DNA from 4 places in the Sporosarcina sp. P17b genome. Region 3 is predicted to be linked to each of the others. Evidence: riboswitches for the same ligand, from Rfam matches in the RefSeq annotation. Region 3 holds a riboswitch; each other region holds the start of a gene.
The links. A riboswitch is a leader RNA that binds a small molecule or an ion and turns the genes downstream of it on or off. The one in region 3 is predicted to bind S-adenosylmethionine.

Region 1: linked by a shared signal. The riboswitch ahead of CSV76_RS10430 (methionine biosynthesis PLP-dependent protein) and the one ahead of CSV76_RS09080 (O-acetylhomoserine aminocarboxypropyltransferase/cysteine synthase family protein) in region 3 are both predicted to bind S-adenosylmethionine.
Region 2: linked by a shared signal. The riboswitch ahead of mtnK (S-methyl-5-thioribose kinase) and the one ahead of CSV76_RS09080 (O-acetylhomoserine aminocarboxypropyltransferase/cysteine synthase family protein) in region 3 are both predicted to bind S-adenosylmethionine.
Region 4: linked by a shared signal. The riboswitch ahead of CSV76_RS14545 (MFS transporter) and the one ahead of CSV76_RS09080 (O-acetylhomoserine aminocarboxypropyltransferase/cysteine synthase family protein) in region 3 are both predicted to bind S-adenosylmethionine.

Annotation. Positions count from the first base shown of each region.
Region 1 covers NZ_PDYP01000007.1:130,583-138,358, reverse strand. The annotation lists gene CSV76_RS10455 ((Fe-S)-binding protein) at 1-130, opposite strand, end outside; gene CSV76_RS10450 (FadR/GntR family transcriptional regulator) at 279-1,001, opposite strand; gene CSV76_RS10445 (methylated-DNA--[protein]-cysteine S-methyltransferase) at 1,007-1,522, opposite strand; gene CSV76_RS10440 (DMT family transporter) at 1,541-1,855, opposite strand; gene CSV76_RS10435 (DMT family transporter) at 1,858-2,196, opposite strand; SAM riboswitch class I at 2,354-2,455, shown strand; gene CSV76_RS10430 (methionine biosynthesis PLP-dependent protein) at 2,536-3,666, shown strand; gene CSV76_RS10425 (glucose 1-dehydrogenase) at 3,814-4,575, shown strand; gene CSV76_RS10420 (hypothetical protein) at 4,634-4,867, opposite strand; gene CSV76_RS10415 (type 1 glutamine amidotransferase domain-containing protein) at 5,028-5,543, opposite strand; gene CSV76_RS10410 (flagellar assembly protein A) at 5,613-7,682, opposite strand; gene CSV76_RS10405 (hypothetical protein) at 7,742-7,776, opposite strand, start outside.
Region 2 covers NZ_PDYP01000017.1:9,831-17,606, reverse strand. The annotation lists gene CSV76_RS14535 (2,3-diketo-5-methylthiopentyl-1-phosphate enolase) at 196-1,389, opposite strand; gene mtnK (S-methyl-5-thioribose kinase) at 1,389-2,594, opposite strand; SAM riboswitch class I at 2,668-2,770, opposite strand; gene CSV76_RS14525 (glycerol-3-phosphate dehydrogenase/oxidase) at 2,986-4,653, shown strand; gene CSV76_RS17395 (nucleotidyl cyclase domain-containing protein) at 4,739-4,900, opposite strand; partial or broken gene CSV76_RS17750 (GGDEF domain-containing protein) at 4,928-5,221, opposite strand; gene groL (chaperonin GroEL) at 5,496-7,130, opposite strand; gene groES (co-chaperone GroES) at 7,188-7,472, opposite strand; gene CSV76_RS14495 (CPBP family intramembrane glutamic endopeptidase) at 7,668-7,776, shown strand, end outside.
Region 3 covers NZ_PDYP01000006.1:59,951-67,726, reverse strand. The annotation lists gene CSV76_RS09085 (glycine betaine uptake BCCT transporter) at 263-1,753, shown strand; gene CSV76_RS09080 (O-acetylhomoserine aminocarboxypropyltransferase/cysteine synthase family protein) at 1,801-3,081, opposite strand; SAM riboswitch class I at 3,322-3,425, opposite strand; gene CSV76_RS09075 (sulfite exporter TauE/SafE family protein) at 3,665-4,441, opposite strand; gene CSV76_RS09070 (sulfurtransferase TusA family protein) at 4,499-4,726, opposite strand; gene CSV76_RS09065 (MBL fold metallo-hydrolase) at 4,784-5,905, opposite strand; gene CSV76_RS09060 (sulfurtransferase TusA family protein) at 5,902-6,480, opposite strand; gene CSV76_RS09055 (DsrE/DsrF/DrsH-like family protein) at 6,526-7,005, opposite strand; gene CSV76_RS09050 (metal-sensitive transcriptional regulator) at 7,096-7,359, opposite strand; gene CSV76_RS09045 (DUF2187 family protein) at 7,655-7,776, shown strand, end outside.
Region 4 covers NZ_PDYP01000017.1:18,804-26,579, reverse strand. The annotation lists gene CSV76_RS14565 (NADP-dependent oxidoreductase) at 1-845, opposite strand, end outside; gene CSV76_RS18005 (nuclease-related domain-containing protein) at 1,988-2,284, opposite strand; gene msrA (peptide-methionine (S)-S-oxide reductase MsrA) at 2,747-3,280, opposite strand; gene CSV76_RS14555 (1,2-dihydroxy-3-keto-5-methylthiopentene dioxygenase) at 3,327-3,839, opposite strand; gene CSV76_RS14550 (2-hydroxy-3-keto-5-methylthiopentenyl-1-phosphate phosphatase) at 3,878-4,552, opposite strand; gene CSV76_RS14545 (MFS transporter) at 4,757-6,007, opposite strand; SAM riboswitch class I at 6,146-6,236, opposite strand; gene CSV76_RS14540 (molybdopterin-containing oxidoreductase family protein) at 6,401-7,776, shown strand, end outside.

The sequences.
Region 1 (7,776 bases), on a different contig from region 3:
GTCCGCAACATACCTGTCCTTTGGGAAATGACAACTCACAGCCTTGTCTCTCCAATACTTCCACCATGTCTTTGCCTGCGTCTGCATAAAACATATCAACCAAACATGTTATAAATAAGCTAACCTTCATCCCTTTCACCTCTTCGCAATATCTTTATAGTCAACAGGTCATCAGATGACTAACTTTTTACATAGCATACTATACTTATCCTTCCATTAACAGAGCATTCATTCATTATTATTAAAAAATTCACTCAACGTATAGTGAGTGAACAGTGTTATTCATGTACCGACTGCCAATATGTCGTTAACACAGACTCTACATTCAACAAGTGGGCTTGCATGGTACTAGCCGCTTTTTCTGGTTGCTGTGATTGAATAGCTAAAAAGATCGCCTCATGTTCATCGTGTAAACGCTCTACTGTTGCTGTTTCTGTGTAGAGACAAATGCGACGCGTCTCTCTCATCGATTCACTCATCAACTCGGCTACTTGACTTAATAAGTTTAGCAATAACGGATTTTTTGTTGCTTCTGCGATGGCAAAATGAAAGTCCAGATCCGCTTTTTCTCCCAGTAGAATATCTCCGGCATGCTCCTTCATTTCATGAAGCGCCGTTTCCATTTTCTCCAAATCATCTGCTGTACGTGATTCCGCTGCATTCGCCGCCGCTCCGGTCTCCACTATTTTTCTTACAGCCAATAAGTGTTGAATATCCTGTTGATTCATAAGCATGGCACTTTGCAGAGGAAAGATTAGATCGACAGAAGAGAACTCCTTGACGTATGTACCCTCTCCCTGACGCATTTCAATCAGTCCTCTAGCACGTAATGTAGATAAGGCTTCACGGATTGTAGATCTGCCAACGGTAAAGTTTTCAGCCAGTTGCTGTACAGAGTCCAATTTGTCACCCGGTTTTAACTCTCCCGACTGTATAGAGTTCAATAAACTATCTGCTACTTCTTCATATATTTTCTTTGGTTTAATTTGCTTATATTTCATCTTGCTCACTCCGTCCTATCACTAACCCAGCTTATCTTCTCTAATTGTAATAAACTTTGCTTACAATCCTTGCCATCGCGGTAGCCTGATAAACTTCCGTCTTTTGCAATAACACGGTGACAGGGTACTACAATCAACACGGGGTTTTTACCTATTGCAGATGCCACCGCACGAACAGAAGATACATTTCCTATACGTTCCGCTATATTTGAATATGTACGAGTTTCCCCATACGGTATTTGTTGAAGGGCTTGCCATACTTGTTGCTGAAATAGTGTCCCTTTTAAATCGAAGGAAACCGTTGGGAAGTTCGTTATTGTACCTGATAAGTACTCTTTCAACTCACTTATATAGACTGTTAACTTCGTTTTGTCTTCTATTAATCCTTCCGTATCAGAGCGTTTCAACCATTCCTTTAATCGCTCTACACTATCGTCAGCCATTCCGACATAGCACAGTCCCTTTTCCGTAGCTGCCAGTGTCACTAGCCATTCATTAAATTCAAATTGTGTCCAATACACCAAAATATTCACTCTCCTTCATCCGAATAGTTTTAAGCCCACAGCCCCTAGAATAATGAGCGAAAGAAAGAAAAGACGTTTGAGGCTGGCGGATTCTTTGAAAATCAATATTCCCATCAACACGGCTCCAGCTGCTCCAAATCCTGTCCAAACCGCATAAGCTGTGCTCATCTGAATTTCTCTCATCGCAAGTGACAAGAAAATAAAGCCGAAGCCAAATACCCCTACAATGAGAAATAATCGTTTAATGGAACGCTTTTGCAAGTAATAATTGATACTCATTACACCGAAAATTTCACCGAGACTGGCAATAGCTAGATACACCCATGCCATTATCAGCCACCTCCTTCTGCATCCACCTGATCATCGTCCGTTGTAAGCTTAATGCCAACTACGCCAATGACAATCAAACCGATGAACGATAGCGTAACCCATGTGAACGCTGCATGAAAGACGAATATATCCACTAATAGGATAGCGGCGGCGCCGGATCCTGTAAAGACTGCATACACCGTACCCGAAGGCAATTTTTCACAAGCCTTAATAATGAAATAAAAACTAAAGATAATGGCCACACCGGTTCCAGTCCATTGGAGTACTGTGTCAGAGTACCGAAGACCGACTACCCAGAGGATTTCTATAACTGCCGCCAATACGACGTAACTCCAAGCCATAAGGAAGACTCCCCCCATCGTGATGCGTATCTAGTAAGTATAGCAAATATTTTACTGAAACAAAAAAATCATCTGATCGCACTTTAAAGGAAGCTTGCATCTAGTATATCTGCATGATAGAATAAATTCGTCAACAGTTTTGCCTATATTGCGAATATTCTTATCGAGAGAGACGGAGGGATAGGCCCAGAGATGTCTCAGCAACCAGCCACAGGCACGGTGCTAAATCCAAGGGTGACAATCACCTTGAAGATGAGAATATTGTATACACTTGTATGTTCGAGGGCCTATTCGAAAAGAAGAGGTTCTTTTTTATTTTTTCTAGGGGGATGGATATTCATGACAAACAACGGATTAGAAACAAGACTAGTACAACTTGGCAACCATAGCGATGAGAAAACCGGCGCAGTCAACACACCAATTTACTTGTCAACAGCTTATCATCATCAAGGACTAGGCAAGTCAACAGGGTATGATTACACACGCACAAAAAATCCAACACGTTCTGTTTTAGAAGAAGGAATTGCAAACTTGGAATCAGGAGATCAAGGATTCGCATGTAGCTCTGGGATGGCTGCCATTCAACTAATATTATCTTTATTTAAGGCTGGTTCAGAATTATTGGCGCCTGAAGACTTATACGGCGGCACGTATCGCTTATTTAATCAATATGAAGAAATGTATAATGTGAAGACTCGTTACCTTTCGTTCAATGATGTAGCAGAAGTCGAGCAAGCGATTACGGATCAAACAAAAGCGATTTTCCTAGAAACACCTACGAACCCGCTAATGCAAAATATAACAATCCGTACGTATGCGGAATTGGCTCAAAAGCATAATGTATTGTTGATCGTCGACAACACATTCTTGACACCTTATTTCCAGCGCCCAATCGAAGAAGGCGCAGATATTGTCATCCATAGTGCAACAAAATATATCGGTGGACATAATGATGTGCTAGCAGGTCTTGTCGTCGCTAAGGGTGAAGAATTATGTGAACGGTTATTTACAAACCACAATGCAATCGGTGCTACATTGTCCCCTCTTGATTCATGGCTTGTTGTACGCGGTTTAAAGACACTGCACTTACGCATGAAACAACATGACGCAAATGCAAAGGCGATGGTATCATATTTAGAACAAGAACCTCTTATTGTAGATGTGCTCTACGCAGGAATCGGTGGTATGTTGTCATTCCGAGTGCAGAACAGTGAGTGGGTTGGACCATTCCTAGAGAGTATGAATCTAATTTCATTTGCGGAGAGTTTAGGAGGAGTCGAAAGCTTCATCACGTATCCAACTACGCAGACGCATATGGATATTCCATTGGAAGAACGTAATCGTCGCGGAGTAGATGACCGACTGCTGCGTTTCTCAGTGGGCGTGGAAGACGTGGAAGATTTAATTGCAGATGTGAAACAAGCACTTTACGCTGCAAAAGAGGTAGTAGAAGGTGTCAAAGTACAATAATGTATGACCAACAGCTTAAACAGTCAATTTCATTTTGACGGTTCAAGCTGTTTTTGATTTGATCGAAATAAAACGAATAACTTCATTAGTTAGACGTTAAAGTATATAATAGAATGAGAAATACGAATACAATTGGAGGCGGCTTTAATGAAACGATTAGAAAATAAAGTAGCAGTAGTAACAGGTGCCGGATCTGGTATTGGACGAGAAATCGCTGAACTATATGCCCGTGAAGGTGCAAAACTGATCATTGCAGATATGAATATGGAAGGTGCAGAAGAAACTGTCCAGACTATCATAAGTGCAGGCGGTGAGGCTCTTGCGGTTAAAACAAACGTTACCATTGAAGAAGATGTACAAAACATGATTGATACAGCTGTTGAGCAATTCGGCACACTGGATATTCTAGTAAACAATGCGGGGATCATGGACAATATGTACTCTGCTGCTACAGTAACTGATGATGTATGGGACAAAGTTTTGGCAATCAACACAACAGGAGTAATGCGGGCAACTCGTAAAGCACTAGCTATATTCGAAGAGAAAAAAGCAGGTGTTATCGTTAATATGGCATCTATTTCAGCGGTCACTGGCGGACGTGGCGGTCTCGCATATACGGCGTCAAAACACGCAGTTGCAGGTATGACAAAAAGTGTCGCCTCTCAATTTGGCCCATTAAACATACGCTGTAATGCAATTGCTCCCGCACAAATACCGACCAACATTACAAACAGTTTAGTTCAACCTGATGAATTCGGTATGAAGCAAGCATTAAGAGGTGTAAATATGATGAGTCGTCCTGGAACGAAGGAAGAAATCGCTAATATTGCGCTATTCCTAGCTTCAGATGAATCCTCTTATGTCAACGGTGTCGTAATGGAAGCTGACAACGGTTGGTCTGCATATTAAAATATCATTATCTACTTACATGCAAAAAAGCATCCAAAGTTTGGATGCTTTTTCTTTATTAATGAACTTGTTGCCACTTTTTCTTTTCACTTGAATAGACGACCGCTGCCGGTGCTGCTATAAACGCAAGTGCGGCCATTCCCGCGAACATCCCAGCGAACTCTTTACTGCCAAATGAAAATCCCGCTACTGCACCTAATATAATTCCTGCAATTACCGCTGACGCAACAATCTTATACATAGTAGATCCCCGACCTTTCAATTGTAAGACGCGATCGTCTCTCTGATTCATTCGTTGCTTTTAGCATACTCTCATTGAGAACCTTTTTCAAGTACAATTGAGAATCTTTTTCAACTAATAATAAATTATACTGTTAGTGTATGTTGGTGCGGTAATTTAAAGTACAAAAAAACCGTCAAGGCACATTACGCCCTGACGGTTGAACTAGTGTTTATTTTTCTAGTATTTTTAGTGACTCGCGATTAAATGCCGGTATATCATCTGGTGTACGGCTTGTTACGAGTTGGTTCTGGCAGACGACGACTTCTTTGTCAGCATACTTTGCACCCGCATATTCCATATCTACGCGAATAGATGTATAACCTGTTGCATCGCGTCCTTCAAGTGCTTTTGCCGTAATAAGCAATTGCGGTCCATGACAGATTGCGAATACCGGTTTATCTGCATCCATGAATTCTTTAACGAACTTCACGAAACGATCATCTGCACGTAAAATATCCGGTGAGAACCCACCAGGGATAAATAATGCATCATAATCAGATGATTTAGCATCATCAATCGCTTTATCGATTTTCACTTTTGTGTTTTCCTTCATACCGGTGACTTCTGATCCTGCTTCCGCACCGATCACTTCTACTTCATGGCCAGCTTCCTTATACGCTTTCGCCGGTTTCATGTATTCCGAGTCTTCAAACATATCTCCTAGTACTGTTGCAATTTTAGCCATAATGCTTAACACTCCTTAATGTGATGTTCTGTATATACTATTCCACCACTATAAAGAGTCTAAACATCGTTACCCTAGATCTAGCTCTCCCTCAGCGTCCAAATGAGCAGAAATATTCGTTGCATCTTTGGAGAAAACATACTTACGAATACCGACATAGATTTCTGTCCCAGCATACGCTGTGCCTATTTTTATACGTCCGTCTTCACTAGTACGAACCACTGTTTTGACAGGACTTTCAGAACCTGCCTCTTGCAGTGATACTTCCAATCGTGCATAAATTTCCCCACCTCTGCAAACGCCTTTTATCTTAATGGTTTCATCCGCCGTTAAATTACTATGGTAAACACCTTTGGAAACTACATCAATATGTCCGCAACTATACAAAGTGCTATTAATGGCATATGGAACAATCAATTTAATATTCGGAGAGCTTTCTGTATCATATAGCTGAATGAGAATATACGCATCCTCAATCAATTGTTCAAACTCCCCCATGTTTTGAAGATTCTCATTGAGCGGATTAATAAACAAATCGTATAAACGATCCGCAACGTGGACCCACTCTTCATCTACTTTGTCCTTTTGTTCACGAACTCTCTGGATGAACTTCTTATTCACGTCTTCAAACTGGGCATATCGTTTCTCCATCAATATAGAAATCAAACGCTTGAGTTCTGATGGGCTTAGTTCTGCTTCTCCATGGCCACGAATAATAAAAACCTGATTGACTGCTTCTTTGATTTGTACAAGCATATCTGTCACATTTTTAATCAAAGTAGCTAATTCACTTACAATTGCTTCCTGCTTACCTACACTTATAGTGGAAGACAGCACATTGCCTTTCACCATGGTAGTCTTCATAGCATGTATTTCAGCCTTCGTAACTGAACCGCCAACAAAGACACTACCTGTTGCACCAACAAACATGGAAGGTAAGACGTTGCCCCCAATACGAACATCGCCTTCAAAACGTATATTTCCACTTTCGAGACTAACTTCTCCCGGATGATTAAACTCATTATTCACATCGATTTTCACCAATCGATCACGCCAATCCAACACGGGTTTTCCAGAAATTAACGTTACAATATCTTCTTGTACTTGCTTCACATTTTTTCCGGTCCGTAACACAATATCGCGGACTGGTTTTACAGGAATCGGCCTTCCAAGCAAGCTTTGACCAGGCGTACCAGCAACAGGTGCAATATGTGTCGCAATTACTTGTCCTTCTTTCACATTAGTAATTGCATTCATTTCTCTAAAATCTACTTTTTCTTCGCTGTCCGGATCGAATTCTTCATAGCGTATATGTACTTCCAAATCCCCATCTGTCCCTGCAACGGGTAGTGTTCCCTTTGCTACAATCAACTCGTATGGCTTATCTACTTCTGTCACTTTTTTGATTGCGGGGAATAGGATTCCCTGCTGAACACCCATCATTTTCAATTCATCAACAATTGCTTGTGGTTTCAGATCATTGGTATACTCAATCGTCTCGTCTACGCGAATTGCCAATCTTGATGACCATGACGTATCGACTAAAGAACGCTTGACTCGCTTTCCCGGCGTGAAAGAAAGTAAGGCAATCATGTCCTTCTCCATCAATTGAATAGTGAATTTCGGGGCGACGACTTCATCCTGAATGGTTATATTCACTTGATCTTCGGGTTGAATAAGTACTGGTTCTAATCGTAATTCACCATTGATTGTTAAGATTGCTTGGTCATTTGGTATAACAGATGGTAAGCGACCTTCCCCGAATTGAAATTGAATTTCACCGTTTTGAATTCTAGCACTGCTTATATTCTGTTCGGACTTTACAGGTGATTTTTCTTGCACAGCCGATTGTTCAATTTTTGGTGTTGAATGAGTGAGTTTCTCCATATCCAGTCCATCTAATAATGCTGCAAGTTCCTCTACTTTAGAAAGTTGACGTTTAATAGGCTTATTTTCTGCCATGCTTTCTTTACCTGAAACTTTTATTTCTGCCATGACTTTACGCAACCCCATTAAACGTCGTCCTGGATTGGTGAGAATCTCCACATGCACTTGTTGACGAGTCAGCTCTAAAATATCAAGAGCTTGTTGTACCGCGTCTTCGACTGTATTCGCCTGAACTGTTACTACTTTTCTCATCACACCCACCCCCGCCTATAATACTACTACTTTTATAGTATCACACCGGGACCTCCGCATTAAAAAAATATTCCAATAATAACTAGTATGGCTA
Region 2 (7,776 bases), on a different contig from region 3:
CGCTTTCTAACCTGGACCATCCAGCGAAGGCGCGCCTACGTGGTAGCCAAAGCGATAAGACTGAAAGTGGTTTCCTTTCTGGCTTATCGCGAGAGGCATCCACAAAGCGGCGAAGCGTTATTAGCAAGATTTCTGATTCATTCTATCTAAAAAAACGAGCCTCTTGGATACAACCCCAGGAGGCTCGTTTTGTTCTTATACTGACTCGACAACGCCCCATTGGTCAATGGCGCGTTTCAGAGGTTCTGATGTTTTTGCCGCTTCTTCGAGAGAAATTTGTTTGACACTTGCGTCAATCGCCGCCCGGAATGCTTTGGCACCTTGCGTCGGTCCATCGGGATGGCCGAATATTCCGCCACCAGCATTGACGACAAGATTATCTCCAAAATCTTTCAGTAATTGTGGCACCATGCCTGGATGGATTCCAGCGGACGGAACGGCAAATGTTTTTTCGAAGCCATTGTCTTCAATCAACGCTTCATTAATTGCCAACGCATCGAACCGCGAAATGGCGACATTGCCATATGAGCTTGGGAACAAGGATAGATCTCCACCGATTAGCCGCGTTAATTTTCCTACCAATAACGAGTAAGAGAATCCGCCACCCGCTTGTCCCGCGAGAACGCCGGATAATGCGGAATGTGCCACAATCGGCAAACTGATATTGTTATTTTCACGCAGCGTTTGAAGTACATCCAAACCGTACGCGTGGACGTTGAATAATAACGCGTTCGCGCCAAGCGCTGCCGCCTGTTCCGCCTTGTCGTGAAGCTCATTCGTCCGTCCCGACAAGTTCACTGCATACAATGCCCGATTTCCGGTCTGTTCATAATGCCGATCGATAATGTCTTTTGCTGTTGTAATTCGCTTGTAAAACGGTGTTAATTCATTCTCAAAAAGAATTTCATCGTCTTTGATGAGATCGACACCGCCGGCTAACAGTTCTTCCAGTTGGGCTGAGAAAAAGGAAAGATCTCTTCCCATGACTCCCTTGAAGATGGCTTTCAGTAATGGGCGATCCATTACATTCAACTGCTCGCGAATCCCTTTCGTACCGAATCGTGGCCCTGGAAATTGTGCGAGCAATTGTTTGCCAAAATCCAAGTCGATTAATTCATAGCCTTCAAAAAAGGATAACTTGCCATAGACAGTCGTGAAAATCGCGGGAAGGTCTGCCGAATAATTAGCGGACGGATAAAAGATTTTCACCGTGTCCTTTACTTCCCCTTTTTCCACAGAAACAACTTCACCTTTATGGTGCTTCAATTGCTGCTGTTCAAGATGCGGAATGTCTGTCCAAGACCCAATTGTAAGCCCTAGGGCATGTTGCTCCGCTATTTTTTCTTGCTCTGGATGTGTCGGAAATAGATAAGTGGCTGTAACTCCCATTAAAATTCCTCCTTGTGATTACTGTCGATGAACCAGCTCTCCAATTCTTCCAAAGAGCGTATTGCGTGACGGTTAAGTATCAAATACTTTCCGAGCTCCAACACTTTTTTCCTTCTGGTCATTCTTTTTTGTTCATCTTCTTCATAATTCAAATCGTCAATTTGTGCAATACCTATGGAGCGGCGGACCAATTCGCACCCTGCATACCCCAGCATATCGGCAAATTTTCCGTCCATTACATGCGTCAGAAAACCCTCGAGTTGTGTATAAGGCTCATTGGATTCTTCTCTCCATAATTGGGCGAATGTATCGGTGTACGCATACCATGTTTCCCGCGCTTGTTCATAGCGCTTCGTTTGAAATTCAGGATGACCGATTCCATTTAACAACAAGCTTGCGATGAAATGCCCCATGTCAAATCCGAAAGGCCCAAAACAAGCAAACTCGGTATCGAATACAACTGTTTTGTCATCCCCCATGAATATTGCACCACTATGTAAGTCGCTATGAATGAGAGCATCCGCTTTCGTCATGAACTTATGTTTTAACTTCGCCACTTCCAGCTTTAACTGGTGATCTTGACTCAGAAATAACACATCATTTTTCAGGCCTTCTTCAAAGTAATTGCTGTCATGCGAATTGTAGGGACAATCGAAAGAAAGCTCTTCCGTCATTTCCCGCATGGCTGGATTTGTAAAAGAAGCATTCAATTCTTTCTTTACTTTTGGATCTAGGTAGAAATCGGACGTATAAAAAGTGGTTTTCGCACTGAATACACCTATGTCCTTCGCAAATACGGCAGATTCCGTCCCATTATTCAAAGCCGTGCGTCCCATTTCCATCGGATGCATGTCTTCCATCACAACAATTGCCATGATTTCATCCAGATGATGCACTTTCGGAACAGAACCGGGAATGATATTATCGTATTCCTGTAATACTTTTGCTTCTAGGACGACCCGGTCAATCGGAATAGGCATCGACTCCCCTACAATCCTCGCGTAAGGTACAGCCTGTTTGAGTATCAAGCTCTTCTGTTCCCCGGTTAATCGATAAACATGATTAATCTTCCCATCACTTACCTCCGTCACAATCACTTGTTCCTGTTCACTAAAGAAGTCACGCTTTTTAACATACTTCACAATTTCATTGATTTCTAAGAATGCATAGGTTGCTAGTTCCTGATGACTACTTGATATATTCATGTCATTTCCTCCTTCTGTATCGTCTATGATGATAAAAAAACCCCTTCAGTTAAGAAGAGGTTTTTCACACAACTTCTTATCTATCAGCATAAATGCTGTAAGAATTAGCACCGTGCTCAATTGAGTCGGTTGCCGGGCTTCATCGGGCTTTTCCCTCCACCTGCTCCTGATAAGAGTATATTTATTATTTTTAATTACCATTAGATTCGCACAACGCATATGAAATTATAGCATGACTCTTACCCATTGTCTATTTTATCGAAACCCACCAAATAGTTAAAACACTTTCTACATGTTACTATTTCTAAACCTTTTGTAAATCAATAGATTTAGTTATCTAAATTGTAGTATAATTAATGAACGAATACAATATGTGGAGGCTTTAAATAGAATGAGTGAACAACCTAATGGATTACAAAAAAATGAAGTGCTTGCAAGATTACAAGCGGAAGAATTTGATGTATTAATCATCGGGGGCGGAATCACGGGGGCTGGAATCGCCTTAGATGCAGCCAGTCGTGGAATGAAAACAGTACTTGTGGAAATGCAGGATTTTGCTGCAGGGACGTCCAGCCGTTCTACAAAAATGATCCATGGCGGCTTGCGATACCTGAAAAATCTTGAAGTGAAGATCGTTGCGGAAGTAGGTAAAGAGCGGGCGGTCGTCTATGAAAATGGACCCCATGTGACGAACCCAGAGTGGCTGCTTTTGCCAATTTATAAGGACGGTTCAATGGGTAAATTCACTACCTCCATCGGATTGCGCGTCTATGACTTTTTGGCGGGCGTGAAAAAAGAAGAACGAAAAAGCATGTTGACCAGAGAAAGAGCGTTGCATGCGGAGCCTAAACTCAAGCAAGAAGGGTTACTTGGAGCTGGCCGTTTCGTCGAATACAGATCGGATGATGCGAGACTGACGATTGAAGTGATGAAAGAAGCTGTTAGTCAAGGCGCAACTGTATTCAATTATACAAAAGTAACTGATTTTATTTACAATGGAGGAAAAGTTGCAGGCGTATGCGTGGTCGACCAGCTAAATGGCAAAATAAGTGAAATACGCGCAAAAACAATAGTGAACGCCGCCGGGCCATGGGTAAATACATTGAGGGAGAAAGACAACTCCTTGGATTCAAGGGAAATTCGTTTGACGAAGGGCATTCATCTCGTTTTTGACCAAAGTGTATTCCCTTTGAATCAGATTGTTTACTTTGACACACCGGATGGCCGGATGGTATTGGCAATCCCACGGGACGGGAAAACGTACGTTGGGACGACAGACACTGATTACAAAGGGGACATGGTTCATCCCCGAATGACCGTAAGCGACCGCGATTACTTGATGGCCGCAATTGCTCTCATTTTTCCGAAGTTGACCATTGCGGCGAGCGATATTGAATCCAGCTGGGTTGGGCTACGGCCTTTAATCAATGAAAAAGGTAAAGGGGCATCCGAAGTTTCAAGAAAAGATGAAATTTGGGAGTCCGCTTCTGGCTTAATCACAGTTGCCGGTGGAAAACTGACGGGCTATCGAAAAATGGCGGAAACGATTGTAGATGTCGTTGCATCAAAACTCAAAACAGATATAGGAATAATATATTCTCCGTCTAGCACGAAGAATATGCCGATTTCGGGCGGACACGTCGGAGGTTCCCGGAACTTTGAAGCGTTCATGTATCGGAAGATTAAACAAGGAATAAAGCTTGGGTTGGACCAAGAAAGAGCTCAGTCTCTCGTGAAAAGATATGGCTCAAATGTAGATATCCTCTTTGATTTATTACAGAAAAATGAGCAGGCGGCGCAAGATTCCGGACTGCCCCTCTACCTATATGCGCAAGTTCTTTACTCAATCACAGATGAATTCGTCCGTACACCCATCGACTTTTTCTGGCGACGTACGGGAGCATTACTGTTCGATATCCAATGGGTGAACGAGTGGAAAGTGCCCCTCCTTGAAATGATGAGTAAAGAGCTGGGTTGGAGTGACGAGCAGAAAGCAAGTTTCCACGCCGACCTTGAAAAACATTTGCATGATGCGACTGTTCCGGTTGAGAGGGAATAGTGTAGATAGGATTGATAAAAACAGCCATCTCCAGATGCATGCCGGAGATGGCTATTTTTAGGTCCATTTCACGGGCAGTCATTTTTTAACCGACAACGCAAACTTGGTTTTTTCCAGTCTCTTTTGCCAAACAGAGTACGATATCTGCGGAATTGAATAATTCCTTAAGATCCGACACTTTCCCTTTTGCGTTATCGACCAACCCAACACTTGCGGTGATTGAAACGAACTTTCCTTTGTATTCCACTTCTATACTTCTAACCGTTTCCGATAGCTACTCGGCTTTCTTTTTCCCACCCTCAAGTGAAACGCCTTTCGGGATAACGACGAATTTGTCTCCACTAAATCGACCCATTAAGTCCGATTCTCTAAAAATCGTTGAGCAGTATTGACTAATCTGCTTCATAACAGCGTCACCCACTAGATGTCCGTATTCATCATTAAGTTACTTAAAGTTATCGATATCACATGCGATGCATATGATGCTTTCGTTGTTCCAGGATGCTTTTTTAAGCCACTCATTTTTGGTACTTTCCAGATAGCAGCGATTGTATAATACTGTAAAATAGTCCGTATTGGCTCTCTTTTCAACGGAGTAAACACCACGTTAAATTTCAAGCTTAAGTTCTACTAACCCCCTATGTTAGTTAGGACATAAGGATGATGAAACGACTACACAATTTTATTTACACATTACAAAAGAAAAACAAAAAAAGGCCTCTCAAAAGTTTAGTCAACTAATGAGAAGCTCTCGAGCCTTATAATGATCAAAAATAAGTTTTAGGCATCAAAAATGATGATGCATGACACAAAACCCTAGTATGAAAGGGTTCCTTTCTTTCTTACATCATGCCGCCCATTCCACCCATACCGCCCATATCAGGCATACCGCCACCTGCTGGTTCTGGTAGATCTGCAACAACAGCTTCAGTAGTCAAGAACATTGCCGCTACAGATGCTGCGTTTTGTAGTGCGTAACGAGTTACTTTAGTTGGATCTACGATACCTGCTTCTACCATGTTAACCCATGTGCCTTCTGCAGCGTTAAAGCCTACGCCGACTTCTTCGCGCTTCAAGCGATCTACTACGATAGAACCTTCAAGGCCCGCGTTTGTTGCGATTTGACGTACTGGCTCTTCAAGTGCACGAAGTACAATTTTGATACCCGTTGCTACGTCGCCTTCAGTATCTTCAAGTAATGCTTCTACTTTTTTATACACGTTAACTAGTGCAGTACCACCACCAGATACGATTCCTTCTTCAACTGCTGCACGTGTAGAGTTCAATGCGTCTTCGATACGAAGTTTACGCTCTTTCAACTCAGTTTCAGTTGCAGCTCCAACTTTGATAACTGCTACACCGCCAGCTAGTTTAGCTAGACGTTCTTGCAATTTCTCTTTGTCGAATTCAGAAGTAGTTTCTTCCAATTGTGAACGGATTTGGCCAACACGTGATTCGATAGAACCTGCGTCTCCGCTACCTTCTACGATTGTTGTGTTGTCTTTTGTAACTACAATCTTCGCTGCGCGTCCTAGTGATGTAAGGTCAGCAGATTTCAGATCAAGTCCTAGATCTTCTGTGATTACCTGTCCACCAGTTAGGATTGCGATGTCTTCAAGCATAGCTTTACGGCGATCACCGAAGCCAGGAGCTTTAACCGCTACCGCATTGAATGTACCGCGAAGTTTGTTAACAACTAGTGTAGCTAGAGCTTCACCTTCAACATCTTCAGCGATAATCAACAATGGCTTACCTTGCTGAACAACTTGTTCAAGCACAGGAAGGATTTCCTGGATGTTATTAATTTTCTTATCTGTAATCAAGACGTATGGATTATCAAGCACTGCTTCCATTTTGTCTGTATCTGTTGCCATATAAGCAGATGCGTAGCCACGGTCGAATTGCATACCTTCTACTACATCCAGCTCTGTTACGAAGCCTTTGGATTCTTCGATCGTGATAACACCATCGTTACCCACACGCTCCATTGCTTGTGAAATCAACTCACCGACTTCTTCATCTCCAGAAGAGATAGCCGCAACTTGTGCGATTTCTTGTCTAGTTTCGATTTCATCGGAAACACTTTGAAGGCCTTCAACTGCTGCGATTACCGCTTTTTCGATTCCTTTACGGATACCGACTGGGTTTGCGCCAGCTGTTACGTTCTTCAAACCTTCACGGATCATTGCTTGTGCAAGGACTGTTGCTGTTGTTGTTCCGTCGCCTGCGATGTCATTTGTTTTAGATGCAACTTCTGCTACTAGCTTTGCGCCCATGTTTTCGAATGCATTTTCAAGCTCAATTTCTTTTGCAATTGTTACACCATCATTTGTAATCAGTGGTGAACCGAATTTGCGCTCAAGTACGACGTTACGACCTTTTGGCCCAAGTGTTACTTTTACAGCGTCTGCTAGTGTATCTACACCGCGGAGCATTGCGGAACGTGCATCTTCGTTAAATTTAAGTTCTTTAGCCATTGTATTTGATACCCTCCAGAATTTTCTATTTGTCTACTACGTTTACGTTTTAATTAATTAGCCAATAATTGCAAGAATATCGCTTTCACGAAGGATCAAGTATTCAGTACCTTCATACTTCACTTCAGTGCCTGCGTATTTAGAGAAGATGATGCGGTCGCCTTCAGTTACTTCAAGCTCGACACGCTGTCCGTTCTCAAGAACACGGCCTGTACCAGCAGCGATTACTTTACCTTCTTGTGGCTTTTCTTGTGCAGAGTCCGGTAGAACAATACCGCTTGATGTTTTTTCTTCTGCTTCGATTAATTCGATAATGATACGGTCACCTAGTGGTTTCAACAAATGAAACAACCTCCTCGAGATAATGGGTAGTTTTTATTTTTCTTAGCACTCACTTACAACGAGTGCTAACACAACTCTTATATTAAAGAATTTCACACATAATTGCAAGTAAAAGCGTTCGACATTTTCTTCTTTTGCCAAACGTCTTTTTTCGCGTTAAACTATTCATCATATATGGAAGAAAGGTTGTGCACCGTGAAAAACTGGATAGTTGCTCTGATGATCTTCGTCTCATATGTGTTGCTGCAGATCGGCAGCATTTTTCTTGCCCCTGAATTAATTGTTTACTTCACTGGCAAAAACT
Region 3 (7,776 bases):
AAGTGTTGTACACTGTCATAATGCATCCGACACGAAGTTCCGCAAAAATAATCCAGTTTATAGCCGAATTCCACATCAGTGCGTGAAAAAAATGTTTTTCCTATGAATCATTGTAGTAATGAGACCGTAAAGGACATATAAAAATTTTAACGTTTACACGCTACGAATGTGGGTAGTGTTAAGTGTATGTCTGTAATTTTACAAAGACGACGCAATTATTCAACTCATACGTGGGAAATAAGATAAAATACAAGGAGGATATATGAAAAAAGTATCGATATCATTCTATATTACGTTAGTGGCTGTCGTATTGGCAGTCGGTTACGGCGTGATTGCGCCCGTGCACTTCGAAGAAATCACATCTACTATAAAGAACTTTATTTCAAATTCATTTGGTTGGTACTATTTACTGACTGTTTCCATGTTGTTCTTCGTTTCAGTATATTTAATATTCAGTCCGATCGGTAGAATCCGATTGGGGAAAGATACGGATAGACCACAATTTTCATTATTTTCATGGCTTGCTATGTTATTTTCAGCAGGTATGGGGATCGGTCTTGTATTCTATGGGGCAGCAGAACCACTATCGCATTATGCAGTAGACCCTGCTACAACAGCTCCTGAAACGAAAGCCGCTTATAAAGAAGCAATGCGCGAAACATTTTTCCACTGGGGATTCCATGCGTGGTCCGTTTACGGTATGACGGCTTTAGCATTAGCGTACTTCCAGTTCCGTAAAGGGCAACCCGGCTTAATCTCCGCAACACTTCGTCCAATCTTTGGTGACCGTGTGGACGGAAAACTAGGGACGGTTATTGACGTATTCGCGATATTCGCTACTGTTTTTGGTGTAGCTACATCACTTGGATTCGGTGCGGTTCAGATTAACGCCGGACTCAATTACTTATTCAATATCCCAATTGGATTCTGGTCACAGTTCGTCATCATCGCAATAGTGACGGTATTATTCATGATTTCCGCATGGAGTGGACTTGGAAAAGGAATAAGGATTTTATCCAATACCAATATGATATTGGCATTAGCTTTGTTAATCTTCATTATCGCGCTCGGCCCAACATTATTAATCTTCAACATGTTCACTGATTCTATCGGAGGGTACTTGGAACATCTGATTCGAATGAGTTTCCGTACAGCACCGCTGACGCCTGAAAATCGCTCATGGCTCAATGACTGGACGCTTTTCTACTGGTCTTGGTGGATAGCTTGGTCACCATTTGTCGGTATGTTCATTGCACGCGTTTCAAAAGGCAGAACGATTCGCGAGTTCATGATTGGCGTACTGGTTGTACCTACAGTATTGAGTATGGTTTGGTTCGCAGCATTCGGTACTACAGCGATCGAAACACAAAAAGCAGGCATTATCGACCTGGCTTCAAGCGCAACTGAACTGACAATCTTTGAGATGTTCAGTGGACTACCTTGGTCATTTGTGATTTCCATCATCGCCATCTTGCTGATTACATCATTCTTCATTACTTCAGCGGATTCGGCTACATTTGTACTCGGCATGCAGTCGTCGTACGGTTCATTGACTCCACCTAATAATTTAAAAATTGTATGGGGTGTCATTCAATCTTCCATCGCAATTATCCTACTTTATGTGGGTGGATTGGACGCATTGCAAAACGTCATTATTATTGCCGCTTTGCCATTCTCCATTATACTGATTATGATGGTTACTTCCCTGTTCAAATCATTGAAGGACGAACGAAAACGAATAAAACGCAAGTAAAAAAAGGAACACCAACGCAAATTTGCGAGGTGTTCCTTTTTTGTATATCAATTTGATGCTTTTTCAATTGCTTGTTTCAAATCCGCAATAATATCCTCTGCCGATTCCAATCCGACTGATAGACGGATTAGTTCTTCGCTTACACCCGAGTTTTTCAAATCCTCTGCCGATAACTGTTGATGTGTAGTCGAAGCTGGATGGATGATCAACGACTTTGCATCCCCAACGTTCGCGACATGAGACCAAATCTCCACATTATCGATAACTTCGCGACCTGCATCGCGACCACCTTTTATTCCAAATACAATGATGGAGCCGTACCCGTTCTTCAAGTGTTTAGTAGCCAGTTCCGCTGTAGGATGATCTTCAAGACCCGTATATGTCACCCATTCTACTGCATCATGACCTTGCAGGAATGCCGCCACTTTCTGCGCATTTTCATTGTGGCGAGGTACGCGTAAATGAAGTGTTTCTAGGCCTTGCAACAAGTTGAATGCACTGTCAGGAGCTAGACATGGACCAAAGTCTCTTAGCAATTGCACACGCAGTTTTGTTGCGAAAGCAGACGCTGCAGTGTCGATACCGTAACGTAAGCCATGGTAAGACTCATCAGGCTCTGTGAACCCAGGGAATCTTCCTTGCGTCCAGTCAAATTTACCTGCATCGACCGCTACTCCACCAATTGTCGTACCATGCCCACCAATCCATTTCGTTGCTGAATGAATAACAACGTCCGCACCGAATTCAATCGGATTCGAGCCATATGGAGATGGGAATGTATTATCGACAAGCAATGGAATCCCATTTTCATGCGCGATATTCGCAACAGCTTCCACATCCAGAACCTGCAAGCTTGGGTTACCGATAGTTTCTGCAAACAAGGCTTTTGTTTTATCCGTAATGGCTGCTTCAAAATTCTTCGGGTCAGAAGCATCAACAAACTTTACAGTAATACCGTAACGCGGTAATGTCACAGCAAATAAGTTGTATGTACCACCGTACAGATTGCTAGCTGCAACAATTTCATCGCCAGCTTCGGCAATGTTCATAATAGAGAACGCAATGGCCGCCATTCCGGAAGACAACGCAACCGCCGCAGTCCCTCCTTCAAGCTGTGCAACGCGCTCTTCGAAAACAGCTACTGTCGGGTTCGTGATACGTGTATAGATATTGCCTGCTTCTTTTAAGGCAAATAAGTTTTGAGCATGTTCCGTGTCTCTGAATACATAAGAAGTCGTACGATGAATTGGCAACGCACGTGAACCCGACTCCGGATCCGGCTTTTGCCCTCCATGTAATAAAATCGTTTCTGGCTGTAAATTCGTCATAACCATTCCCCTTTTTTATCATGTATCGATGGAACACTCGAAAAGCGGCAGAGGGCGCTTAGCTGCGACAGGCGTTGGAGGGCTGAACGCAAAGGAGTGTTCTTCTCCTTTGCGTTTAGACCGAAACGTCCCGAGCAGCTGCCCTCTGGAACTAGACACAAGAAAAGTGCAAGAGGGCACTTAGGTACACAAAAAACCCTTCTTCCTAATAAGAAGAGGGCTGCGCTTTCGCTTATTCCTCCCTTATCTTCCAAACTACTTATAGTTTGTAGGAAGTAGCACCTTTGCTTTCGCCGGTTGCCGGGCATCACAGGGCCTAATCCCTCCGCCGCTCTTGATAAGAGTGTGTCTATTCGTTTTCCATCGTTGAAAAATAGTATACGGCTATTCCGAGTCTATTGCAAGGTAATTTAATAGAATCTTTTGAAATTAGTATAAGTTTTGACATGTTGACATGAAAAATGGAACAGTGAAACCACCGTTAATCTAATGTTAGTGACATGTGAAGTTTTTCCACTTGCCACTTCACTAAAAATCGCCAGAGACATGTTCAATGAACGATGTTCTGGCGATGTTGATTTTATTAGAATATATCCCACCAAATCTTCACGGCCGATGCCATAATGAGAACGGCAAGGATGCTTTGTAGGACTTTGGTGTTTACTCTACGGCTGACTTTCACACCGATTGGAGCTGCGATAATGCTTGCGATTATCATGACGAGAGCAGGTCCGTACGGCACTTGCCCAGTGAAAAATTTACCTGACGCCGAACCTACTGATGATAGTAATGTGATGGCCAATGATGTAGCAATTGTAACGCGTGTTGGGATCTTTAGGATGACGAGCATAATCGGTACCATGATAAATGCACCACCAGCTCCAACGATTCCCGCTGCTAATCCAACAATGAATGCCGCACTGGAAGCTATGATGCGATTAAATGTGATTTCTTCAATCGGCTGATCATCCAACCCCTTTTTCGGAATAAACATCATAATTGCCGCAAGCACAGCCAGAATACCATAGACGATATTTACAGTCGCTTCTGATAGCATGCTGGAACCTGCACCGCCGATCACACTGCCGATCAACACACTGATCCCCATATAAAGAACAAGTGGCTTCAAAATCAGATTACTTTTTCGGTACGCCAAAACTCCTGAAAGTGACGCAAAGAATACTTCAACTGCAGTTATACCAGCTACTTCATGTGGTGTAAACGCAGTAAAACCAAGTAGTGCAGGAATAAATAACAACATTGGATATTTGACAATCGCGCCCCCGATTCCCATCATTCCGGAAAGGAACGAGCCGACGATTCCAATGAGGAAGATCGTAATAATAAATGGAATGGTCATGATGTTCTCCCTTCTTCCTGATGAAAGAGGGAGACAGCCATTCCCTCTACCCTAAGTTTACCCTTTTTGGATCCAAAATTTAAAGACATCGGACTCTTGTTGCTGGTCTTTTATTTCATGATTACCAGAAGCCGCCCATGCTGTCAGGTCGGATACCGATCCTTTATCTGTCGTATGAATCTCCAGAACATCTCCTGTTTGCATATCCTTCATTGCTTTCTTTGCACGTACGATCGGCATTGGACATGCCAGCCCTTTTGCGTCTAAAAATGTTGTTGAACTCATATTTATCTTCTCCTTTTAATGTGGGTTATTGTTTTACAGCTGATTTAAAATAACTATTTACCGTACCGCACAGCGATTCGGGCCAATCTCCATCTCACGTTGCGTTTCTTCGTCAGGTTGGATTTTCCCCATATTCATCTGTCGTATTTCCTGATACGCGTTCGGTTGCGGAGGCAAGTTCCCCGTGACTAATTCTCTGAACTCTTTTTCATCTTCAATGTTCAAGCCGTGGTTTTGCTTATACAACACGCCGAGCTTTTCCGACACGCTGCCGTCTTCATTCAACTCATCTACAATCATGAAGTGAGCCGGTAAAACCGTTAGTTCTTCTGACAATTCTTTATAACGACTATACAAGGACTCACGTAAGTCACCTACCCAATCTTCTGCCAAACCTGCTAAATCTGGACGTCCAATTGAATCAATGAACAGAATATCACCTGTCATCAAATAGCTGTCATCGACAATAAATGAAGTCGAACCAATGGTGTGTCCTGGTGAATAAAGTGCTTGAATATCAATTTTAGTATCACCTATTTGAATCGACGTATCGCCTTCTAATGCAGCATATTCAAATACGACTTCTTCTGCATCTTTTGGCGGTAGCCAGTACGTTGCCCCCGTTGCTTTTGCAATCTGACGACCACCTGAAATGTGATCCGCATGCAAGTGCGTATCGAGTACATTTGTGATCTTCACACCGCGTTCCGTAGCAAAGTCCATAAACACATCTGTCATCCGCGTCGCGTCAATGATTGCCGCTTCTCCGCCTGATATGACCATATAGGAAAGACACCCTTTACCAAGACGGACGAATTGATAGAGCTCACCACCTGATTTCAAATCGGCAATCTTCACCGGCTCCAAATACTCGCTCCACGCTTTCATTCCTCCTGAAAGATAGCCTACTGAATAGCCTGCTTCTTCAAGGATTTCTGCCACCATAACGGACGAACCTTCTTTAGCACAGACTACTAGGATCTCCTCATCTTTTGGCAATTGGTCTTCAATTTCTTCGATGCCATCCAATAAATCAAAGTACGGTACGTTTAAATAGCGCACTTGCTCACCTTCGATTTTCCAATCTTCAAATGCAGTTTCATTTCGAACATCCAAAATGAATAATGACTCTTTCGCAATAACGCGCTTTGCTACTTCACTTGATTGAATGATTCTCATTTATTTATACCCCCTACTGTATTTTCTGTTTTACCATCCCATTTTGACATACCAGGAATTACATTCGTGACATTTTCAAAACCCTTTGCCACTAGTTTTTGACATGCCATATCACTGCGGTTACCTGTTCGGCATACAACGAAGAGCTTCTTGTCTTTACTGAAGTACGACATTCGTTCATCCAATTGGCCAAGAGGTATGGATAGGGCACCAGGTATATGAGCAAATGCGTATTCTGCTTCTTCGCGAACGTCTAGTAACACAGCATCAGGGTGTTGCAGTTGATCTAACAACTCATTATTGTCGACTGTAACTGGATATTCTTTTTGTGACTGATCTTCCTGACCCGCTTTTCGTACGAAGTGGCGCCATACATCAGCTTCTTTCACATTACCGACGTATTGATGCCCCACACTTTCCGCCCATGCCTGTAAATCTGCCGTGGTCCCTGAATCTGTCGACTGGACTTCGAGCACTTGACCGTCATCCATCTCTTTCATCATCTTTCTCGTCCTCACAATCGGCATTGGACAAGCAAGCCCTTTTGCATCTAACACGTTATCTGACTGAATCATTGTACTCCTCCTATACACCCAGGGGTATTTATTTGTATAAAAAAATTAAATAAACAAGTTCACTTGACCATCTTGCGCCTCACCTAAGTAAGCTGCCACACCGCCATACTCCACTTCTTGTAGAAGCTCTCCTTCATTCAGTCCTAGCAAATCCATTGTCATCGTACAGGCAATCAATCGTACGTCCTGCTCTATTGCCATATCGATCAGTTGTGGTAATGTCATCGCGTTATGCTTTTTCATTACTTGCTTGATCATCTTAGGACCCATTCCTGCAAAGTTCATTTGCGATAATCCCATTTTATCTGCTCCACGCGGCATCATTTTACCGAACGCCTTTTCAATGAAACTTTTATTACTTTTAATCGGTTCATCTTTGCGCAATGCGTTCAATCCCCAAAACGTATGGAAAATTGTTACTTCATGATCATATGCCGCTGCGCCGTTCGCGATAATATAAGCCGCCATCACTTTATCGTAATCCCCACTAAATAATACAATCGTTGTTTTCTTTTGCTCTGTCATGCTCTCGTCTCCTTCTATTTGAAAATCATTTTGCTAAATACCTATGGGGGTATATTATATGCTATAAAAAAAAGAGTCAAGTGATGTTGCTCATCGACTCTTTACTAGAAGATCCACGGCTTCACTAATAATAGATTCATGTGTGCGTTCATCTGCTTCGTCTAAGTTTTCAATACAGGCAATCAAGTTGGAACTAACGATTACGCCAATTGTACGATCAATAGCAGAACGACTGGCTGATAATTGCGTGATCACTTCTTTACAGTCCTTGCCCTCTTCCATCATACGCAAGACGCCTTTGATTTGACCCTCTAGACGCTTCAAACGATTTTTGACTTTGTCATCATACTCCATATCGCTCAACCTCCTATATGTTATCATAATAATATACCCCCAGAGGTATAATGTCAACCAATTGATTTATATGATGTAGTATATCACGTCAGCTTCTATCTATAACGATCAATACTTTCTACTTCATCAAATGATTATACAAAATACTTGCCCAATCGACAAAGTTCTAGTATGATGAATAATTTCCCGAAATGTGTTATACTAGATCTAGTAAGCTATTGTACGCATTTTTCGTTTTGTTTTACTGACAAATTGCGACAGACTAAATTCCACACTACTGAAGGAGTTGATTCGATTGGCATTCCCACGAAAAGATCGTCCAGTTTCTGATTTTGTAGCATCACGGTATGTAGACGAAGTCATATCTTTCAACCGTAATGATTATGAAGTTTCCGGGACTATACACAAAATCCTTGA
Region 4 (7,776 bases), on a different contig from region 3:
AATGTGTGGCCTATATGGGTTTTCACTTCTCCTTTTTGCATTAGCTCGCCAAGTTCGGCGAGTTGCTTTCCATTCGGATTAAGCCATAGAGATTCAGCTGTAATATGATTAGCTTCAGCCTTTTCAAGATTTGGCTGGCCTGCAATCGAAACCAGTCGCCCCCCTTTTTTAACTACACTCAAGCTTTTCTCTAAAATCTCACCGCCCATTGTATCAACAACTAAATCAACGTCTTTTACGACATCTGTAAAATCAGTTGTTTCATAGTTAATAAATTCGTCAACACCGAGCTCTTTTAAGAAAGCTTCGTTCTTACCACTAGCTGTCGATAGAACATAAGCGCCAAAACTTTTAGCGATTTGAATACCCAAGCTTCCAACACCGCCCGAGCCAGCATGAATTAAGACTTTGTCTCCTGGTTTAATTTGACCAAAGTCAACAAGACATTGCCAAGCTGTTAGTCCGGCTAGTGGAACTGAAGCAGCTTCCTCAAAACTAACATCGGCTGGTTTTAAAGCAACTAAGTCTTCGTTAACAGCAACATACTCAGCGTATGTTCCATTTTCCATTGCCGGACGAGCGAATACTTCATCTCCTACTTTGAAACTCTTCACGTCTTTCCCTACTTCAGCGATCACTCCTGCTGCATCCCATCCCAAAATAAGCGGAAATTCAAAAGGTATATTCTCTTTCATATAACCTTCTCGAACTTTCCAGTCAATAGGATTTACTGACGTTGCATGCATCTCTATTAATACCTGATGATGTTGTATTTCCGGCTTCGGAAGTTCTTTCTCAATAAGTTCTTCTGCCCCACCGTATTGTTCAATAACAATTGCTTTCATCTACTTCACTCTCCCTATTCTGTTCATTCAGTATAGATACCCGTTTAATCAAAAAAGTATTCATTTACTGAGCTAACATCGTTTTCCTCAAGAAATAAATCTACTCGCAAAAGAAATATTACTTATTGACAGATAATTCTTGATGACTTCATAACCCCTGACCAACCACTTTTGTGTTACAGTTGTTACATAAAAGTAGTTGGTTTACATACCGCTAATTAGATGATCTTGAAAATGTTTTATAGTGAATTCTTGTAATGTAGAGATAGAAGAGAATCATTTCTAAAAAGGAGGACGGCATGAACCTAGGCCTTATTGTTTCATTGATTATCGTTGTCATTGTTTTAGTTGTCGGATTACTTTTGACCATGTCCATTGCTAATTCTAGTACTAGTTCCAGCACTAATTCCAGTACTAAAACGTACAGTAGTAAAAAAAGCTTTTCCAATTTAATGTGGATTTATGTTTTATCATTACCAGTAATTATTATATTGACCGTTATAGCTATATTTATATTTTACTAACTATTTGAGAGTGAAATTACGTTCGATCCCCTAACTTCTCGGCGTGTAAAGGCACTATCTTTATCTATAATGTATTAATGTTCTTGGATACTTACGTTCTAACCCATTTACAATACAAAACATTTATATTTCAGCAGACGCAAAAACGCCAACTCCATAATAATGGAGTTGGCGTTTTTAAAATATATAGTGGGAAAACGGCTTACATCATGCCGCCCATAGAGTCCGGGCTATTACACTTGTATATCTTCTAGTACAAATCGTTATACATCAACGTTCCGGAATGTTTCGTTCAATTTAATTATATCAACTTATACTGGTTTTTATAATTTTCAGCATCAATTACGGCATCAAATATGACCTTGTGGCATCAGAAACAGATAGCTAAAAGTTTTTAGATTCCGCCGTCTGTTTTCTTGTAAAGTATTGCTAATTTGGATCGGTAGATGAAGTGCTATTTAGTGCTAAAATATCATTCTTGCACAAATTTCTCAATATCCCTAAGCCACAGTTTTTACTTCGCCCTGTAAATTGATATAGCTGTGAAATTTAATCGAACCTTACTATATCTGTATTCAATGGCTTTCTTTTCGTAATCATTTAAACTATCCTATATGTCTATACCGGTTCAGGAAGATTCGGGGTCGTATTGAAGGAAGTGCCACACCCGGAAATGGACAAACTTCCGGGCGCTGGATAAGTGAAGATAAATTCCTGGTTGTGCATGAAACGAAAACAAAGTACCTGGGTAACATTGAATTCGGAGTTCAATGTTGCACAGGTACTCTTTATTAAATATTGCAATTTGGGCCATTTTTTTGCCCCAATAATGAGGATAAACGTTGGTGTAATTATTACAGAATCCATTTGAAAGTAAATGCCGTTCTGTTTAAGGCAGATGTCATGCAAAATTATGTGTGGGTATGGGGGGGAATTCTACCAGATGCTTGTCAAGGTGCTGTCCCCCCCCAAAGCCTGCTTTGCGAATCCGGAATTCCTCTTTAAACTTTTGAATTTCCGGATGTAACGGATGCAATCGTTGGAATTAGTGCATTTAATCCAATTAGTTTTTTGGGTTTTGATATTTGTTTATAGATCATCTTTTATCACCTTTACGTTAGCTTACCAAAAGGTTTAACAAATTTCTGTGGTTTTTGACATAGCTGAATTTTGGATGTGCTAAATAGCAGCATAATTGAGATTTTGGGGTTATTTGTGCTTTAAAATCGGTTTTTGAAGTTACTATTTTGGGGGGAGTGGACGCGAAGGTTGGGCGGTCGAAAGGGAGATTCCCACACTACCACAGTTTCATCGCCCTATTTCCAACAAAAAAAGGCAGAGCGTCGTGAAAACGCTCGACCCCCTACCCAATCCTTATTATTTTCCCCAGTGCTCCGCGATGAATTCAGTGCGGCCAGAACGGGCACGGTTGTCTGTGTAATGTTCTTTTTCTTTTATGTAATAATCTTGATGGTATTCTTCAGCCCGGTAGAAAGTTTCTGCGGGGCGGATTGCTGTGACGATCGGTTTTGAGAAAACGCCGCTTGCCGCTAGGTTGGCTTTCGATTTCTCGGCAACTTCCTGTTGCGCTTCTGTGTAATGGAAAATCGCGGTTGTGTACGATGAGCCGCGGTCGTGGAATTGACCTTCTGCGTCTGTTGGGTCGATTTGTTGCCAGAATACTTCGAGCAACTTTTCATATGAAAACAAAGTAGGGTCAAATGTGATTTCAACAACTTCCACATGGCCCGATTCACCATTTTTCACATCTTCATACGTTGGATTATCGAGATGCCCGCCCATATAACCTGACTCGATATCTTGGACGCCTGGCCATTCTTTAAACGGTTTCACCATGCACCAGAAACATCCTCCTGCAAATGCAGCTTTTTCAAACTTTTTTTCAGTCATTGTCTATATCTCCTTTCAATTATAGCGAGTGTACAAAACGCCTCTTTTAGTAAACCGGTACCCATCCTTCTTGTGTTACGAAGATGCGGGCAGCTACTACTTTGCGATCGGCTGCGAGTGTGAAATAGTGGCGGATGTTTTCCGGAACGGAAATTAAATCACCTGGGTTAAGATGCACTTCAAAGAATCGTTCGTCTTTTCCTTGAATGATGAATACGCCGTGTCCACTGACTATGTAACGCACTTCATCGTCTGTATGGTGGTGTTCTTGTTCGAAGTTTTTCAGAAGTTCATCCAAATTAGGTGTCGCATCTGATAGTGAGATAATGTCTGCCGTTTTATAACCGCGGCGCTCTGAAATATCGTCGATTTCTGTTTTAAAAGCCTTAAGAATCTCTTCTTTTTCTTCATCAGTTAAATTGAATTTTTCACGAAGGTTTTCGGGTAGCTTTTCGATATCCCAATACTCATAAACGACTTCTTGTTGCTCTAGAAATGCCGCAACCTCTGTTTGTGTTTCAATAACTTCGTTTGTTCCTTGAATTGTAATTGTCGCCATTTTACTCATCTCTCCTCTGATATATTTTTGGTTTTTACTTACACTTGCACATTCAAGCGGGCTTCAATGATCCGAATACAGTCATAAAAATTAGTGAACGGTGAATAAGGAATGTTCAATTCCTCGCATTTTTCAATTAAGAAATCCCTTGCAATGACGATATCGGCAAGCTTTGCCGCTTCTAGGTCTGTAATCGAGTCACCGATGACAATGCTCGTTTGCTGCTGGGCAGTGTTCTCGCGAATAATCGTCGGCTTACAGCAACCGCAGCCTTGACTTGTACAAATTGCATCACATTCATGCGGGAAGAGGATGTTGATGTGTTCTCCTGAAAAATCACTTTCGTTGCAATAGACTTGATTGAATGGCCCGAATGGTTCAAGCAATGGGTGAATGAAAAAGTCGATGCCGCCACTTACGATATAGAGCGGTATGTTTTTTTCGCGGGTAAACTGAACAAATTCACCAAAACCTTCCCTGATTTCCGCGTCCTCCAAAACGAACGACACGATTTGTTCTTTTTGGGAAGTGGGCAATAAAGCAAAGAGTTCTTTGACTCCTGTTTGAATCGACACCTTTTGTGCCATAATATCGTCCTTTATCTCTTCCCATCCAGCGGGAGCGAACTTGTCCATGATATTGATAATATTATCTTTCATCGTAATTGTACCATCGAAATCACAAAAAATTACTGGTTTAAACTCTGCACTCATCTATATGTCCTCCTACCATCTATCAATAAAACCTCTTCTATTATAAGAAGAGGTCATTGATACATCTTCTTATCTACAACAACACAAAGCAAGAAGTCACGCCGTGTCCCTCCACCTAGATAAGAAATCTCGTATTTATTTCAATTAATTGTGATTATTTCATCTATCGATAACTTTGTCAATCAACGCCCATCGACAGCGGTTTTAGGAAGTAATCGGAACGGCTTTTTCCCGCGCCTTTCCTTCTTCCTCTTCCGGTACACGAATGAATTTAACAATAATCGCACTCACTACATAGAGGGCACTGAAAATCCACACGACCCCTTCCGCTCCAACAAGCCCAATGAACGCCAAAGCGATTGCTGGTGCTACGAATGTGGACAGACCAGCGGCAAAGTTCAACACGGACATTGCAGCGCCTTTATCCTCACCTGCAACGGATGGTACCAGGGCACCGATTGGAACGTAGCCCGCTACCAAGCCGCCCCATATGAATCCAACAATGCTCGTCATGAGAATACTACCATTTGTAATTACCGGTATATAGAACAGAAGCGGCGTGAAAATCGCGCAGCCGATTCCACCGAACCAAATGATTGTGTTTTTCCAACCGAATTTATCCCCAATAAAGCCGAACACTAAATTGAAGATGATGTTTCCTAAGAAGAACGTTCCCCATAATTGCAACCATGCAGTTGTTTCAATGCCATGTTGCGCCATATGCATCGGTAAGAATACCGGGAATCCATAGACACTTAAACTATTGATAATTCGGACAACTCCACCTGCAGCAACCCGTTTGTTCGTTTTCAAAATGGTGATGCCTTTCAATAATTCGGTGACTGCTTCTTTTTTGTTCGCGAGTTTTTTCTTTTGGAACTTGTCTTTATTGATAACTAAAGCAAAGATCGCACCGAGACATACCCAGAAAATAGATGTCCACATTGTATTGATGTAACCAAGATGCTGGATTACGAAACTTGAATACCATGCGCCCAGCACCATCATTCCCGCACAAAACGCAAACCAAAACCAACCGACGGCAGAGCTCAATTTATTTTGCGGTGTCTTATAAATGACCCATGTCAGGAAGGAGTAGGCAAACAACGGATAACCGAAACCTTTAATGAAATACGTGAGAAGCATAACCGGGTAATTCATCGTCGAAAAACCGTACGTGATAAACCCTGCGGTACCGATTATGTAAACGGCTAAACCGATTGCCATTGTACGTTTTGGACCAAATACCTCTACACAGACGCCTGAAAACCAAGAAGACAGCGCGATCGAGATTCCGTATACTGTGAAAATGGCAGCTGACTGTTGAATGGTCAACCCGCTTTCAATCAAGAAAGGACTCAGCCAACCGGCTTCAATTCCGTCTCCCATCATGAACAGCATGACACCGAAAAAGCCCCATCCTAAGTTTTTCGTGATTCCGATTCTTTCTAACATAACACTCTCTCCATCTCTATCTCTAATTTTTCTGTAGCTTCAACTTAGGTTATATAAAATAAAAAAACCCTTTCCGAAAGGACGGAAAGAGTCGATGATAGTACATCATAATCACATTAAAAAATAAATGCTAAACCCTTTCTATCTCTCAAGCTACGCTTGCTGGATTTGGCACAATTATGTTGCCGAAGTTTCATAGGGCCAGTCCCTCAACTTCTCTCGATAGAAAATAATAATATGTAATTGAGTGAAAAATGTCGAATATCTAACTTATCAATTAACTGTATAGAATTTTCAATCTGAAGTCAACCACTTATTTTAACTTTCCAAAAAAATAGTTTAATATATGTTATACTATCTAGCATAAATCGTTTGTTTGAAAGGATATTTGATATGCATTCTTATATTGATGTAGAAAATGGTGTAGTCCCCTCGGTCTGTTCCCTTGATTGTCCAGACCAATGTGGATTGCTTGTTCACAAAGATGATGGGAGAATCGTTAAAATTGAAGGCGATCCGGACCATCCTGTAACAAAAGGAAGTATTTGTAACAAAGTTCGACATATGACTGAACGCATTTATGATCCAAAAAGGATTACAACCCCTTTGAAACGCGTTGGGGAAAAAGGTGATGGGAAATTTGTTCCAATCAGTTGGCAAGAAGCCATTACAACCATCACAGATCAGTGGAAAAAATTGATTTCAGAAGAGGGTCCGGAATCGATTCTTCCTTACAGTTTCTATGCCAATATGGGGAAACTTAGTTCCAAAGGGATGGATCGCCGTTTCTTCAACCGCCTTGGTTCGAGTCAACTGGACCGGACGATTTGTTCAGTCGCTGGCGAGGTCGGCTACAATTACACGATGGGCGGGCGTTTCGGAACAGATCCCGAGGAGATGACGGAAACAAAATTATTTGTTTTCTGGGGCATCAATGCTGTCAGCACCAATATGCACCAAATCATGATTGCGCAAAAAGCGAAAAAAAACTGTGCTAAAATCGTCGTTATTGACGTCCATAAAAATCAGACCGGACGCATGGCTGATTGGTTCATCCCCATTCTTCCCGGAACTGACGGAGCGCTTGCACTCGGAATCATGCATATTCTTTATAAAGAAAAACTGGTCAATCAATCGTTTTTGGAACAATATACAATCGGCTATGAAGAGCTCAGGGAACATGTAAAGCACTACGATCCCCAAACGGTTTCCGCCATTACGGGCGTGCCGAAGGAAGATATCTATGAATTGGCCCGGATGTATGGAACCGTCTCCCCTTCCATGATTCGCATTGGCAATGGGTTGCAGCATCATGATAACGGGGGAATGATGGTCCGGACAATTTCCTGCTTGCCTGCTTTGACAGGGCAATGGGAATTGAAAGGCGGAGGGGCCCTCAAATCGAATTCCGACTATTTGACGCATAATACAGCCGCACTGGAACGTCCTGAACTTCAGGTAGTGCCAACGCGCAGATTCAATATGAATTTATTGGGACAAGTATTACTGGAGGAACAACAGCCGATTCGCTCTTTGTACGTCTATAATAGCAACCCCGCCGTTGTGGCACCGGATGCCAATAAAGTACGGGATGGCTTAGCACGCGAAGATTTATTCACAGTTGTCCATGATTTGTTTTTGACAGACACTGCCTTGTATGCGGACATTGTTCTGCCAGCGACATCCGCTTTTGAAAACACAGACATCTATACGTCCTTCTGGCATCACTACATCCATTTGCAGGAACCCGTCATCGATACTTATGGGGA